3 regions of the Lysinibacillus sp. FSL P2-0066 genome follow, and region 1 is predicted to be linked to each of the others. Evidence: riboswitches for the same ligand, from Rfam matches in the RefSeq annotation. Region 1 holds a riboswitch; each other region holds the start of a gene.

Region 1 (4,562 bases):
CGCATTGATTCTACACGCGCAAAGCCCAACCTCGACCGTCTATCATTGGAGCCAAAGCCTGTTTTAAGTGCCGCTCGTGTCAATGACTTATTATGCTCGATTGTCATGCGCTTTTACGAAACATATTTATATGATTTAGCATCTCATCATGACAAACTCATTGCATTTGTGCAGCAGGAATATGCCCAATTTATTGAAGCGGTGCAAGCGTTAAATGATTATCATTTCAACTGGCATCCACGTGGCAACGGTCACGAGCTTTTACTGCAATTAATTGACCATCTCCAACTATTAAAAAGTCGACCAGGAAAGGTACTGATTGATTTTACGAACAAGCATGACTACGTGGTAGTGGAACCCGCTTATTTGATGGACAAACCAACAAAGAAAGCTGTCGGTGCACTATAAAAAACAAGCCCTCCATTTTTGGAGGGCTTGTAATCATTTTATTGCAGGGTAGAGATATATTTACGCCCAACCAAGAAATACCCGCGCTAGAGCGATGAATACCCGCGGAAGCAAGTGAAATACCCGCGCTAGAGCGACTAATACTCGCGGAAGCAAGTGAAATACCCGCGCTCGAGCGATGAATACCCGCGAAAGCAAGCAAAGCCTTCACGCGAACCAAATCACCCCATTTTACAGGCAGTGCATGGCTGCCTGTGCTTCTTGCCACGGAACCGTATATCCTTTGCCCTTTGCACAAAAGATACTGGAGGAACTATACTCAGGGTCGGCATTTTTATCATAGCCAATCTGTGCAATCACCTCCTCTGTATTATGGCACACATCATAGCCATCAAATTGGAGTGTGAGTGCACCCTTCCCATTTGTATAGGCGGCAAAGGTTGCACTGTAGCTCATTAAAGTGGCAACAGGCGCACGACCTGTTAGGATAACATCCGTTTCAGATAAAATCGGGTCATCGAATGTGCCTGCTGCTTGCTGAATATCAGTCATCATACGGCCGATATAGTCGTTTGAAGCCTTCATTTTAAAGCGATAATAGGGTTCTAGTAGTACATTTTGTGCCTGCTCCAGCCCCTGGCGCAGAGCACGGAAACTGGCTTCACGGAAATCTCCCCCTGATGTATGCTCGTTGTGCCCGCGACCTGTTAGAAGTGTAAAATGAATATCTGTTACAGGGAAGCCTGTCAGTAGCCCATGATGGTCACGCTCAAACAGGTGCTTTTCAACAAGGCGCTGATTGCCTATGGATAAATGATCGGCATGACAGGCATTGCTGAAGGTATTACCTGTTCCACGTGGATTTGGCTCCATTAATAAATGAACTTCTGCATAATGCTTGAGGGGCTCGAAATGACCATAGCCCGTTACGGTTGTCGCAATGGTTTCCATATATAAAATTTGCGGCTCACCAAAGGAGACAGCTATTGAAAAACGCGTCATTAATACCTCTGTCAGGACCTCCAATTGAATGGCACCCATAATATGCACATGGATTTCCTGAAATTTTTCCTGCCAGACCACACGCAAGGACGGTTCTTCTGCTTCGAGTAAACGGAAAATCTGTAGCACTTCCTTGATATGTTGATCACCCTCATATTGAACCTTTGCCTGTAAGGTTGGGACAAGCTCATAGGGCTGTGATAGCATCGTTGTACCGATTCGATCCCCAATGTTTGCCTGGCTCAGTCCTTTGACAGCGAAAATTTCTCCTGCCTCTACCTGTTGAACGGTCTCAAAGCGACTGCCGTTATAAAGGCGAATTTCGGTCACTTTTTCTGTTACTTCGTCAAATGAAAATTCATCTCGTACATGCAACGAGCCCTTGGTTGCCTTCATAAAGGTTAAACGCTGGTGCCCATCATGACGAATCTTAAAAACCTCGCCCTCAAACGGGGCATCCTTGTCAAAATGGGAAGCCGTTAACAGCGGGAGCTGGTCAAGAAATTCCTGAATGCCCTCATCCTTTAAGGCCGAGCCAGCAAAGCAAGGGAAGGCACCTTCATTTTTAATCATTTCCTTTAATTGAGCAAGACACTGTTCATGCTCCAATGACTCATTTAGAAAGGCATCAAGCAATTTTTCATCGCGCTCCGCCAGCCATTCCATGATGCTATTTGATACATAGTCTGCTCGCAGCGGTTCATCGATGAACAACACATGCTGAGAGCAATCTTTGTGAAGCTGACTCATGACAGCCTCCACATTGGCACCTTCACGATCAATCTTATTAATAAAGAAAAAGGTAGGAACATGGTATTGACGTAAAAGTTGCCACACTGTTTCTGTATGGCCTTGTATCCCTTCGACAGCGCTAATGATAATAATGGCATAATCCATTACTCGAATGGCACGCTCCATCTCAGGGGAGAAATCGACATGCCCTGGCGTATCAATCAATGTGTATGTATCGTCGCCAATGCTCATGCGCCCCTGCTCAGCAAATATTGTAATGCCTCGTCTACGCTCTAGCTCATGATGATCAAGAAAGGTATCCTGATGATCGACTCGACCACGGGCTTGAATACTATTTGTATGAAAAAGTACTTGCTCAGAGAAGGTCGTTTTCCCTGCATCCACATGCGCAAGTACACCGATTGTTTTGTACATAGGAAATCCTCGTTTCTATAGATTGCTATCTTTTTATTGTAACAGAATACTAGCTCCTTTATTTCTTGTAAAATAGTTCGTCTTTATGTCGAAATAGTGCTAATATAATGATGATTATACTATTAGCATCATACTACTGATTGCGCGATAAATTTTCTTCTGCTAGTCTATCAATAGTATTGAACATTATAGAACGTATTGGTGCAAATGGCATTTGTCATTTGCTTAAAAGGGAAATCGGTGCAATTCCGATGCTGTCCCGCAACTGTAAATGGGGAGTCTATACAGCATGCCACTGTAGTGAAACTATGGGAAGGCGTATAGATGATGAACCTAAGCCAGGATACCTGCCAATATGTATTTTTTGACTAAGAACCACGAGGATGGGGATAGTGATATAGGTAATGATACCGTTATTTCACTATGCTACTCTCTTGGCGACAAGAGGGTTTTTTTATGCCCTTCCAACCACCTGGGTAGTAAAGAAGTCTCTGATTTCTTTCTATATTTTAACAACAAAGGAGAAAAGGACATGAAGAAATGGAAAAGTATCTGGCTGATGATAATCATTGCCTTGGTCGCTGTTTTAGGGGCTTGTAACGCAAAGGACAAAACAGAATCAGCAGCACAAGGTGAAAAGGTTGAGCCATCCGAGGCAGCAGCAGAAGTAACCATTGAAAATAATGACACAACACAAACATATAAGGAAGCACCGACAAAAGCGATTAGCTTAAATCAACATGTAACAGAAATCATGCTAGCGCTTGGCTTAGAGGATTCTATGGTAGGGACGGCTTACTTGGATGATAAAATTTACGAGCCACTGCAAGAGGCATACGATAAAGTCCCTGTCCTTTCCGATCAATACCCAACGAAGGAGCAAGTCATTGATGCCGAGGCAGATTTCCTATATGCGGGCTGGAAAAGTGGCTTCGGGGAAAAGGGTGTTGGCACACCAGAAGAGCTTGAAGAATTAGGCATTCATACGTATTTACATACGGCTTCCAACATGACAAAGCCAACATTAGAGGATATTTTTACCGATATTCGTAATATCGCGAAGATTTTCCGTATTGAGGATCGTGGTGAAGCTTTAATTGAGCAGATGACGAAAGATGTAGAGGCAGTACAAGCTAAATTACCAAAAGATAGCGAAAAATTACGGATTCTTGTGTTTGATAGCGGTGAAAAGGATGTATTTACAGCGGGTCAAAACTTTATGAATGAGCTAGTGACAATCGCGGGTGGACAAAATATCTTTGGTGATGTGGAATCAGGCTGGACAACTGTGTCGAAGGAAGATGCAGTGGACCGCAATCCAGAGGTAGTTGTCGTAATTGATTACGGTGAAACAACAGCAGAACAAAAGATCCAATTCTTAAAAAATGATCCAGCATTGAAGGAGATGGAAGCTGTTAAAAATGAGCGCTTTGTTATTCTACCACTTTCAGCAGCGTCTGAAGGGGTTCGTGCGGCAGAGGCGATTGAAATTTTAGCAAAGGGCTTCTATCCTGAAAACTTTTAATCCATTCGAGCTAGCGTTTTGCTAGCTCCTTTTTTATAAGGAGCGATAAAAATGAACGCATTTCAAAAAAATGTACCAGATCAAACTTTTGAAACATTAAACCGTCATGGTGAATTCACACGTCTTGCAGTCAGCCCCGGCATTATCAATAAGCATTATACGCCTGCGCAATTTCAAAAAATAGCCGAAATTGCAGGCGAAAAGGGAGCAATAAAGTATTCGGCCTCCTACAGTATTCTCGTATCCATTCCAACAAGTGATGCGTCAGAAGCGATACAAGCCTTACAGGAAGCGGGTCTTTATGTTGTGCCCTCAGGTCCTATCATTGCCATGAGGGCCTGTGATTTTTGTGATGGTGAGAAAATGGAGGCTGCCCCGATAACCGAACAGCTCTATCATGCCATGGTGGGGATGACGGTACCTGCAAGAGTCCGTGTCAATATTAATGGCTGTGCATCAG
Region 2 (4,562 bases), 180 kb from region 1:
ACCTACGAGGATAGGGGGTGTTGAGTGTGACGAATTTCCTTCATCATACTCATAGTGCGACAACCAAGAAGAGGGTCTCTATTCAGTATAGACGACTTATTTTATATTGGTTGAAGAACTATGTAGTATTTATGTCATAGCTAGCATCTAACCTTTAGAAGGAAGATGCTTTTTTTATGAACGATAGGAGTGAACTAGATGACATCACATTCAATATTATTTTATGAAAATCAAGTAAAGCAACAAATCATGAACAACCTTTCTAGTGAGCACAGTATTTCCCTACAAACTTATATCAAAAAATTAATACAAAAAAATCCTGAAGATTACAAAAGTATTAATTATGCCTATTTAAATATAAAACGCGAATTAGTCGGTACAGTATAATGCTGATAGATGATAAAATTGTAGAGGATAGTATTGATATTGATCAAGACACTCTATTTAGAAATTTGGATCATTTTGAGATAGAGAGATGCTTTGTATTAGAATATTTAGAAATGCTTTTAAGATGGAATAAACAAACACACGCTATATCTGAAGAGAAACTTCAAAAGCTTTGGATGAAACTGATAAGAAAATATAAATTTTCTCTTGATGAATGGGAAAGAAATGCTGGGAATAGGAATATTCATTCTTACCTTGTGAAAGAACAAGGACATGGTTTACAAAGATTAATTCGTTTTTACAGGGAACGGCATGGAGTGAAATGGTTAGAAAATGCCTTTGATTATGGGATGACATTGCTATTGAAATTTGGTGAAATGCCAGCATTAGAAATGTTTTTCCTCACAAATTTAATATGTTACAAATGGCAACTAGATTACTTAGAGGATGAAGAAGTGCAACATTACTTTTCTCATTTAGCAAATGGGAAAGTGAAAGAGGTCTATAATAGCTTTAGGGCTTACGATAGAGAACAAAATCTTTTAACTGCTACTAAATTATATAAACTTATATCCAAATATAATCCTCAATTTCATACAAATTCTGCTGCAACGCCGGAATTTTATAAGGAATTGGCCCTGTTTATTGAAAGGAAATAATATATTCGTAGTGTCAATCAGTCTATTTTTCTTCAGAATCTAGACTGTTCTATGTTAGCTATTCAACTAGATTATCATAGTCATTCTACAATTAATTAGATTTGCTGTAGATCGATTTTAATAGAGAATTTCATACATCATTTAAAATAAATAATTTAATTAGGAAGTAGTAATTATTGATAATCTATTTCGTACTACATAATTAAAAATACTGAATAATCCAAAAATAAAGAAGTTTAGAATCTTGATTTACTTTTCATTTGAAGGATGGTACACTTAAAACTATTGAACAACAACTATATATTGTGTTCGTTTTACAAAGGTACTACTATATGTAGTTTAAAAGGGAAGTTCGGTACAATTCCGACGCTGTCCCCGCAACTGTGAAGCTGACGATGATTGCAACCACTGTGCATTTGCATGGGAAGGGAATCAGAGAATGAAGCAAAGCCAGGAGACCTGCCTTTATAAAACAAATTTATCATTTCTTCGGGGATTAAGAGATGGGAACGTCAGTATTTTTGGTATGTTAACGTTTCCATTTAGCCTATCTCTCTAGAGGAGATAGGCTTTTTTATTTTATGAAAAGAGGGATTTCTATGAAACTTTATACGAAAACAATTTGTCCAAAATGCCTATGGGTAAAATCTGAACTACAACGTGCAGGACTTGAAGCTGAAATTGTTAACATTGATCACGATGAACAAGCAAAGCAAACGATTATTAATGCAGGTTTTTTAAGTGTGCCTGTTTTAGAGATGAATGGAACTTTTATAGGAGATGTTCAGGAAATTGTTTCTCAAATTGAGTTGATTGCCCTATGATCGTATTCGCTAGTCGTACTGGCAATGTGCGCAATGTGGTATCCAAATTAAAGGCAGAATGTATCGAGCTCTCCGAGGAATTGCGATTGAACAAGCCATATCTTTTAATTACCTACACAGATGGTTTAGGTGACATTCCAGCAAAGGTACAACGTTTTTTAGAAAAAAACAGGGATTTTTGTAAAGGAGTAGTTGCCAGTGGGAATAGTAACTTCGGTCATCATGTATTTGGCGCTGCTGGTGAGAAAATCGCTGCTACGTATCATGTACCCCTAGTAAGGAAATTAGATTTACGAGGTAATCAAACGGATTACGAAGCAATACAAACGTTTTATGAAACGAGGGTAATGGGATGAAAACCTATTTAAAGCTTAATAATGACGTACTGAATCGTTATAGTACAACTGGGTTACTTGAGTTAGAAAAGGACCGCGAAGCTACGCGCCGCTACTTTTTAGAGTATGTTAACGTACGTTTGCGTTATTTTATAGATATTGAGGAAAAAATCCGCTATTTAGTTGATGAGGGCTACTATGAGAAAGCATTTATCGACATGTACGAGATGGAATTTATAAAGAAGTTGTACAAAAAAGCCTATGATTATAATTTCCGCTTTCCATCCTTTATGAGCGCAAGTAAATTTTATGATAGCTATGCTATGAAAAGTCGTGATGGGGAAGAGATCTTAGAAAAATATGAGGATCGTATAGTCATTATCGCTTTGTATTTGGCTCAAGGAAATACAGCTCTAGCAGAACGCTCTGTCGAAGCGATGATGGAAGCTTATCAGCCAGCAACACCAACTGCTTTAAATAGTGGCAAGAAAGCACGTGGTGAATTAGTTAGCTGCTTTAAATTATCAATGGATGACTCCATGAATAGTATTGCCGAAAATATTGGCTATTGTTTAGAGCTATCACGCCTTGGTGGTGGGGTTGGGGTCAACCTAACAGATTTACGCCCTTTAGGTGATCCAATTAAAGAGATATTAAATCGTGCAAGTGGTGTCATCCCAGTAGCAAAACTGTTAGAAAATTCTTTCAGTTATTCGAATCAGCTAGGGCAACGAAATGGCTCAGGTGTTGTCTATCTAAATATTTTCCATGCAGACATAGAAAATTTCATTTCATCAAAAAAACCAAATGCGGATGATAAAATTCGTCTTGCTACACTTTCAACAGGAATTATTATACCAAGTATTTTCTTCGAACTGATGAAACGTGATAAGGATATTGTTTTGTTTAGCCCATACGATATTTTTAAAGAATATGGCAAACGGATGTCTGAGATTTCCATTTCAGACATGTACTACGAGCTACTTGATAACCCTAAAATTCGTAAAATTAAACGTTTAAATGCACGTAAGCTTTACACAGAGGTGAAAAAAGCACAATTTGAATCAGGCTATCCGTTTGAAATCTTTGATGATAATGTCAATAAGGTACATCCTTTAAAAAATATTGGACGTGTCAAAATGTCCAATTTATGTACAGAAATCTTACAAGTACAAGAGACAAGTATCATTACGGACCAGGATCAACCAAACGACTATGGATTAGATGTATCGTGTAACTTAGGTTCCATCGATATCCATGCAGCAAGTAAAGTGAAGGATTTCGGCGCATTAGTCGATACAGCGATGCACCTATTAACAAATGTATCGCAAATGACACATATTAAAAATGTACCGTCTGTTGCAAAAGCCAACCAATTAATGCATTCTGTAGGGCTTGGCTGTATGAACCTCCATGGGCATCTCGTGACGGAGGGCATCCTGTACGGCTCAAAAGATTCGATTGATTTCATGGATCACTTTATGGAAGCGATGAACTATTATTCTTTGAAATCTTCGATGGAAATGGCGAAAGAAAAAGCTGCAACCTTCTACCGATTTGAGGACAGTGATTATGCATCAGGTAGCTATTTTGACCAATATATCAATAAAATTGACGAAGAACTATCACCTGTTGTATTGAAGGCGCTTGGCAATATACCAATCATTACGAACAAGATGTGGGAAACGTTAAAGCAGGATGTAATGCAATACGGTCTATTCCATTCCTATCGTTTGGCTATTGCCCCAACTGGTAGTATTTCATATATTCGTAGCTGTACGGCTTCAATCGCACCATGTACAGAGCGCGTAGAGGTTCGTGATTACGCCGATAGTAGAACCATTTATCCAATGCCTCATTTAACAAATGACAATAGTCATTTATATGTGGAGGCGTATGATGTGAATCCTTATGATTTAATTGATTTATATGCAGCTTCTCAAAAGCACGTTGACCAAGGTATTTCCATGACGCTTTATGTAACGGACAATTGGACAACCGAACAATTGGCTAAAGTATACATTTATGCGTGGATCAAGGGCATTAAGTCTGTTTACTATGTTCGTCAACGATTACAAAGCTTAGAGGAGTGTGTAGCATGTCAAATATAATTTATGAGGCAGTCAATTGGAATAAGGCAACAAGTGAGCTTGCCCAAATATTTTGGGACCAGCAATGGAAGCAAATTTGGTTTCCAGAAGAAATTGCGGTCAGTAAAGATATTAAACAATGGAAAAGCTTTGAGCATCAGGACACATATAAAAAAGTATTTGCAGGATTAACCTTACTGGATACTGTACAAACAAATATCGGAATGAATCGTGTTGCCGCTTATACAGACGATTTACAGGAAAAGG
Region 3 (4,562 bases), 610 kb from region 1:
CATAAAAATAAAACGATAGATTAGTTCGACGAGCTCAACCAATAAAGAGGGGAGTCGCCATTGTCTTAGCACATAACATATTCCTTGTACAGAAGTGGTTAGAATTAAAAAGTATAAACAACTAATACTGCCAAGGACTATAAAGAACAGCTGTTGTGCTGCTAACATACTTGCATTCCCGATAAAGACAGTCCAATTGCTCCAGGTAAACGACCAAATATGGGCAGGGAGTGCATTCGTTGATGATGTAAAGGAAAGTAAAATAGAAACGAGGCTTGTTAATAAGAAAAAGCCAGGTAGCAATAATAATTTGAAATAGTATGTAAGCGGAATTTTTGCACCTACAATGATAAAAGCACTCATTACAAAAAATGTAATGAGTGAAAGTCGTTCATCTCTCATAATGAGCGTTATGAGAAGTAGTCCAAGTGAAAATATCATTTTTTCTAGCGGATGAACGGACGCTAGCTTATTCAGATAGGCATACTTATCAATGAGTAACATAATGGTTAACCTTCTTTGTGTTTGCCACGCATATAGCCGATGAAGTAGCCAATAAAGCCAGCTCCTATAGCTGCCTGTAGCACGAATAATAAGCTTTCGATTTCACCACTAGGTGGCTCCCATAGACTCTCAAACCATGGCTCATATTCCGCATTGATTTCACCAATAGCTGCTTCTGCCTCACCATCAGCACCACCAAATTCAGCACCTTTTTGTATGAACAACGGAATAATGGCTAACAACACTACAATGGCTAACAGCAATAAATTTTTTTTCATCTTTAATGTGCCTCCTTTGTTGAGAAAACACGTAAAGTTTTTAATTCGCTAATATTGTATTTTTTCAAGAAATTCATCACAATGACGGTTAAAATGCCTTCACTCACGGCTAAAGGAATTTGAGTTAAGGCAAAAATACCTGCAAACTTTGTAAAGGATGCCATAAAGCCTCCAACCTCAGAAGGGAAGGCTAGTGCTAGTTGTACAGAAGTCACAACATATGTACCTAAATCACCAAGCATGGCTGCAAAGAAAACGGCTAGTGAAAATGACAAGCCTACTTTTTGTGCTCCTTTAAAGACAAAGTAAGCAATAAAAGGACCTACAATAGCCATAGAAAAGGCATTAGCCCCTAAAGTTGTAATTCCTCCATGAGCTAATAATAAAGATTGAAATAATAAAACGATTGTTCCAATTACACTCATTGCTAGAGGGCCAAAGAGTACTGTCCCAAGTCCTACACCAGTTGGGTGAGAGCAACTACCTGTAACTGAAGGGATTTTTAGGGCGGATAGCACAAAGGCAAAGGCTCCTGAAAGCCCCAAAAGCATTTTGGTTTCAGGATTTTCATCAATGGTTTTTCGAATAGAACGCAATCCTAGAATGATAAATGGGATAGAGATCACCCACCAAAAAATAGCCCATTCGATTGGTAAAAAACCTTCCATGATATGCATGGCAAAGGCACGTTTTGGCACGATTAAAAAGGCCAGTAAAAAATAACTAAGTTTCCACCATGATAATTTCAAAAAGCTTTCCTCCTAACTAATTAATAGATTTTTAGAATATTGCGTGCGTAATTAAAAAAAGCACTTCTCCTTAGGTGGAAAAGTGCATAGCTAAAAAAGCAAATAACAGTCTCATCTGCTAAGCCGCACACCTATCCTCGTAGGTTGAAACGATCACTTATTTTTCGGCAGGTCTCCTGGCTCTAGTTCAATGCTTTATAGGTCTTCCCATCCGTTGGACAGTGACATATTCTATAAAGCTCCCTATTACAGTGGCGGGACCGCGCCGGACTCAAACCGGCTTCCCTTTTAAGCAAAATGACAAGCACTTTGCACCGAAAAACATTCAAATTGTGAGATTTCACGACAAAGTGTAACATGAATTTCCATAAATATGCTATACCTTTTATGAAATTTTTTAAATTAAAGGTCAACGGTGAATATTCTGATAAAATTTTGTGCGCAAATTATATAGATTGTATAAATTTCATACCTAGTTCCATTCAAAATTGATAAATTTGTCATAAATTTTTAAAGAAATATTGAAATTTTAAAATAATAAGATATGATAAAGACAGTTTTCTATTTAAAATTCTAATAAAAATTTCATATAAAACGTCAATAAGTGCTCGAATAGCTCGAGATAATAGGGAAATTGGTGAAAATCCAATACAGCCCCCGCTACTGTAATAGCTGATGAAATCGCAAAGCCACTGGTGCAAACTTGGGAAGGTGCGACAGTAAAATGAAGCTTAAGTCAGGAAACCTGCTTATTTGATTGTGCATGCAAACTTTTCGGAGGGAGAAGTTGAAGCGAAAGCGGGTACCTGTATTTCATTCTATTCGTTTTTATTTGGCTTCTACAAAACCTTTACTCTTCGTTATAGAGTAAAGGTTTTTCTTTTTCCAAAAAGCAAATGAGGGGAGACAGAAGATGACAACTTGGAATTTAGAGGGGATGAAAACACATCTCTTTATTTGCAATGGCAGTAGCTGCATGAAAAAGGATGGGGAGGAAATTACCTTAGCCATTCGAGATGAGATACAGCGGCAAGCACTCGATCAGGAAATACATACGACAAGAACGCGCTGTAATGGACGCTGCAAGGATGCTTGTGTGGTAATCGCTTATCCTCAAGGAAACTGGTATCGTGTGCCATCAACAGAGCATGCTAGAACACTAGTACAAGATTTACATCATGAATCCTTATACAACGAACATGTCTTTACACTTCGTGAAGGTACATTACAGCGTACTGCTCAAACAACTGCCATTAAAGGGATCGAAAAGGTGAAAGAGGGGTAACAACATGGCGCAAAAAGGAAAAATTTTCGTAGTAGGCTTTGGACCTGGAGATTTTAAGCATATTACGACACGTGCAGTAGAGGCTTTACAACAAAGTGATATGATTATAGGCTATAAAACCTATGTAGAGCTGATTCAAGATTTAGTAAGTGCAAAATCGATTGTTAGTACAGGCATGACAGAAGAAGTGTCGCGTGCACAGGAAGCCGTTCGTCAAGCTGAAGCAGGGAGCATCGTCTCAGTAATTTCGAGTGGTGATGCAGGCGTCTATGGCATGGCAGGATTAGTCTATGAGGTGTTAATTGAGCTAGGCTGGACAGAAGCAACAGGAATTGAAGTTGAAATTGTTCCTGGGATTTCTGCGATTAATTCATGCGCTAGCATACTTGGTGCACCTATTATGCACGATGCTTGTACAATCAGTTTGAGTGACCATCTAACACCTTGGAATTTAATTGCAAAGCGTGTCGAGGCAGCTGCAATGGCGGACTTTGTCATTGCTTTATACAATCCTAAAAGTGGACGTCGAACAAGACAAATTGTCGAGGCTCAACGAATACTCTTAGAATATCGTTCGCCAGACACACCAGTAGGGCTTGTGAAAAGTGCCTATCGAGAGCGTCAAGAAGTGACCATGACAACACTAGCAGAAATGCTAGAACATGATATTGGTATGTTGACAACTGTCATTATCGGGAATTCGTCAACATTTTTCTATGACAATAAGATGATTACGCCCCGCGGTTACCAACGTAAATATACCCTGGGTGAAGAGAAACAGCCATTACGTCCACATCAACGTTTACGCGAAGAAAATGAACCTTGGGCAATGAACCAAGAGACGGGAACAGCGCGAAATGACTTTACGGCTGACCCTAATGCAGGGCGCTTTAATAAACCCAGTATAGCCGCTACGCCAAAGCCTAAAAAAACAGCTCTTGAAATGGCTACAGCGGCACTTGCAATGGTAAAAGGGACAAGCGCAGTCAAAGTAACACCGAAGCTTGTACAGCAAAAAATAGAATCTATTTTTGAATTAGCAGTAAGTCCTGGTGTAGCCAATAAGTTTTTTACTCCCCAGCAAATGATGACGTTAGCGGAGGTCGTTGGGGATGAGGGGACGATGGAATACACACCAGATCATCAAATTCATTTGAAAATACCAACGACTGCCCCTGAACAGATCACAGAGAAATTACAGGAAGTAGGGTTTTTATTAGCCCCGATTGGTGATGTGTTATCACTGAAGGCTTGTGATTTTTGCTACGGTGAAAAGGCTGATTCAATACCATATGCAGAGGAAATACAAGAAAAACTAGGCGGTATGTCCTTACCGAAGACATTAAATATTGGCTTTAATGGCTGTGGTATGGCCTGTTATCGGGCTGTATTTGATGATATTGGCATCGTCTACCGCAAAAGTAAATTCGATGTCTTTATTGGAGCAAAACCAGTCGGTCGTACAGCACACGCAGCACAGCCTGTTGTAGAAGGGCTGGAGCCTGAGCAACTGATTCCACTCATTACAGATATTATTGAAGAATATAAAGCAAATGCTCATCCAAATGAACGCTTGTTTAAATATTTTAAACGTGTGAAAAAGATACTGCATTTTACGTATCAAGATATGTCTTCCAAAATAAAAGTAGAGCCAGCTCCGTGCGGCGACTAGTAAGGAGTAGAGAGATGAAAGCTATTTTATTTGTCGGCCATGGGAGCCGTTTAGCAGCAGGAAATGATGAGGTT

What was found. A riboswitch is a leader RNA that binds a small molecule or an ion and turns the genes downstream of it on or off. The one in region 1 is predicted to bind cobalamin.
Region 2: another riboswitch for cobalamin. It lies ahead of MKZ14_RS11280 (glutaredoxin); the one in region 1 lies ahead of MKZ14_RS10395 (ABC transporter substrate-binding protein).
Region 3: another riboswitch for cobalamin. It lies ahead of MKZ14_RS13545 (energy-coupling factor ABC transporter permease); the one in region 1 lies ahead of MKZ14_RS10395 (ABC transporter substrate-binding protein).

Annotation. Positions count from the first base shown of each region.
Region 1 is NZ_CP150202.1:2,098,041-2,102,602, forward strand. It holds gene MKZ14_RS10385 (hypothetical protein) at 1-408, shown strand, start outside; gene MKZ14_RS10390 (translation factor GTPase family protein) at 640-2,577, opposite strand; cobalamin riboswitch at 2,760-2,947, shown strand; gene MKZ14_RS10395 (ABC transporter substrate-binding protein) at 3,110-4,102, shown strand; gene MKZ14_RS10400 (precorrin-3B methylase) at 4,154-4,562, shown strand, end outside.
Region 2 is NZ_CP150202.1:2,279,341-2,283,902, forward strand. It holds gene MKZ14_RS11270 (hypothetical protein) at 199-387, shown strand; gene MKZ14_RS11275 (hypothetical protein) at 387-1,046, shown strand; cobalamin riboswitch at 1,350-1,528, shown strand; gene MKZ14_RS11280 (glutaredoxin) at 1,646-1,870, shown strand; gene nrdI (class Ib ribonucleoside-diphosphate reductase assembly flavoprotein NrdI) at 1,867-2,226, shown strand; gene nrdE (class 1b ribonucleoside-diphosphate reductase subunit alpha) at 2,223-4,316, shown strand; gene nrdF (class 1b ribonucleoside-diphosphate reductase subunit beta) at 4,304-4,562, shown strand, end outside.
Region 3 is NZ_CP150202.1:2,705,282-2,709,843, reverse strand. It holds gene cbiQ (cobalt ECF transporter T component CbiQ) at 1-504, opposite strand, end outside; gene MKZ14_RS13550 (energy-coupling factor ABC transporter substrate-binding protein) at 510-782, opposite strand; gene MKZ14_RS13545 (energy-coupling factor ABC transporter permease) at 785-1,531, opposite strand; cobalamin riboswitch at 1,680-1,865, opposite strand; cobalamin riboswitch at 2,117-2,299, shown strand; gene MKZ14_RS13540 ((2Fe-2S) ferredoxin domain-containing protein) at 2,445-2,816, shown strand; gene cobJ (precorrin-3B C(17)-methyltransferase) at 2,821-4,488, shown strand; gene MKZ14_RS13530 (sirohydrochlorin chelatase) at 4,503-4,562, shown strand, end outside.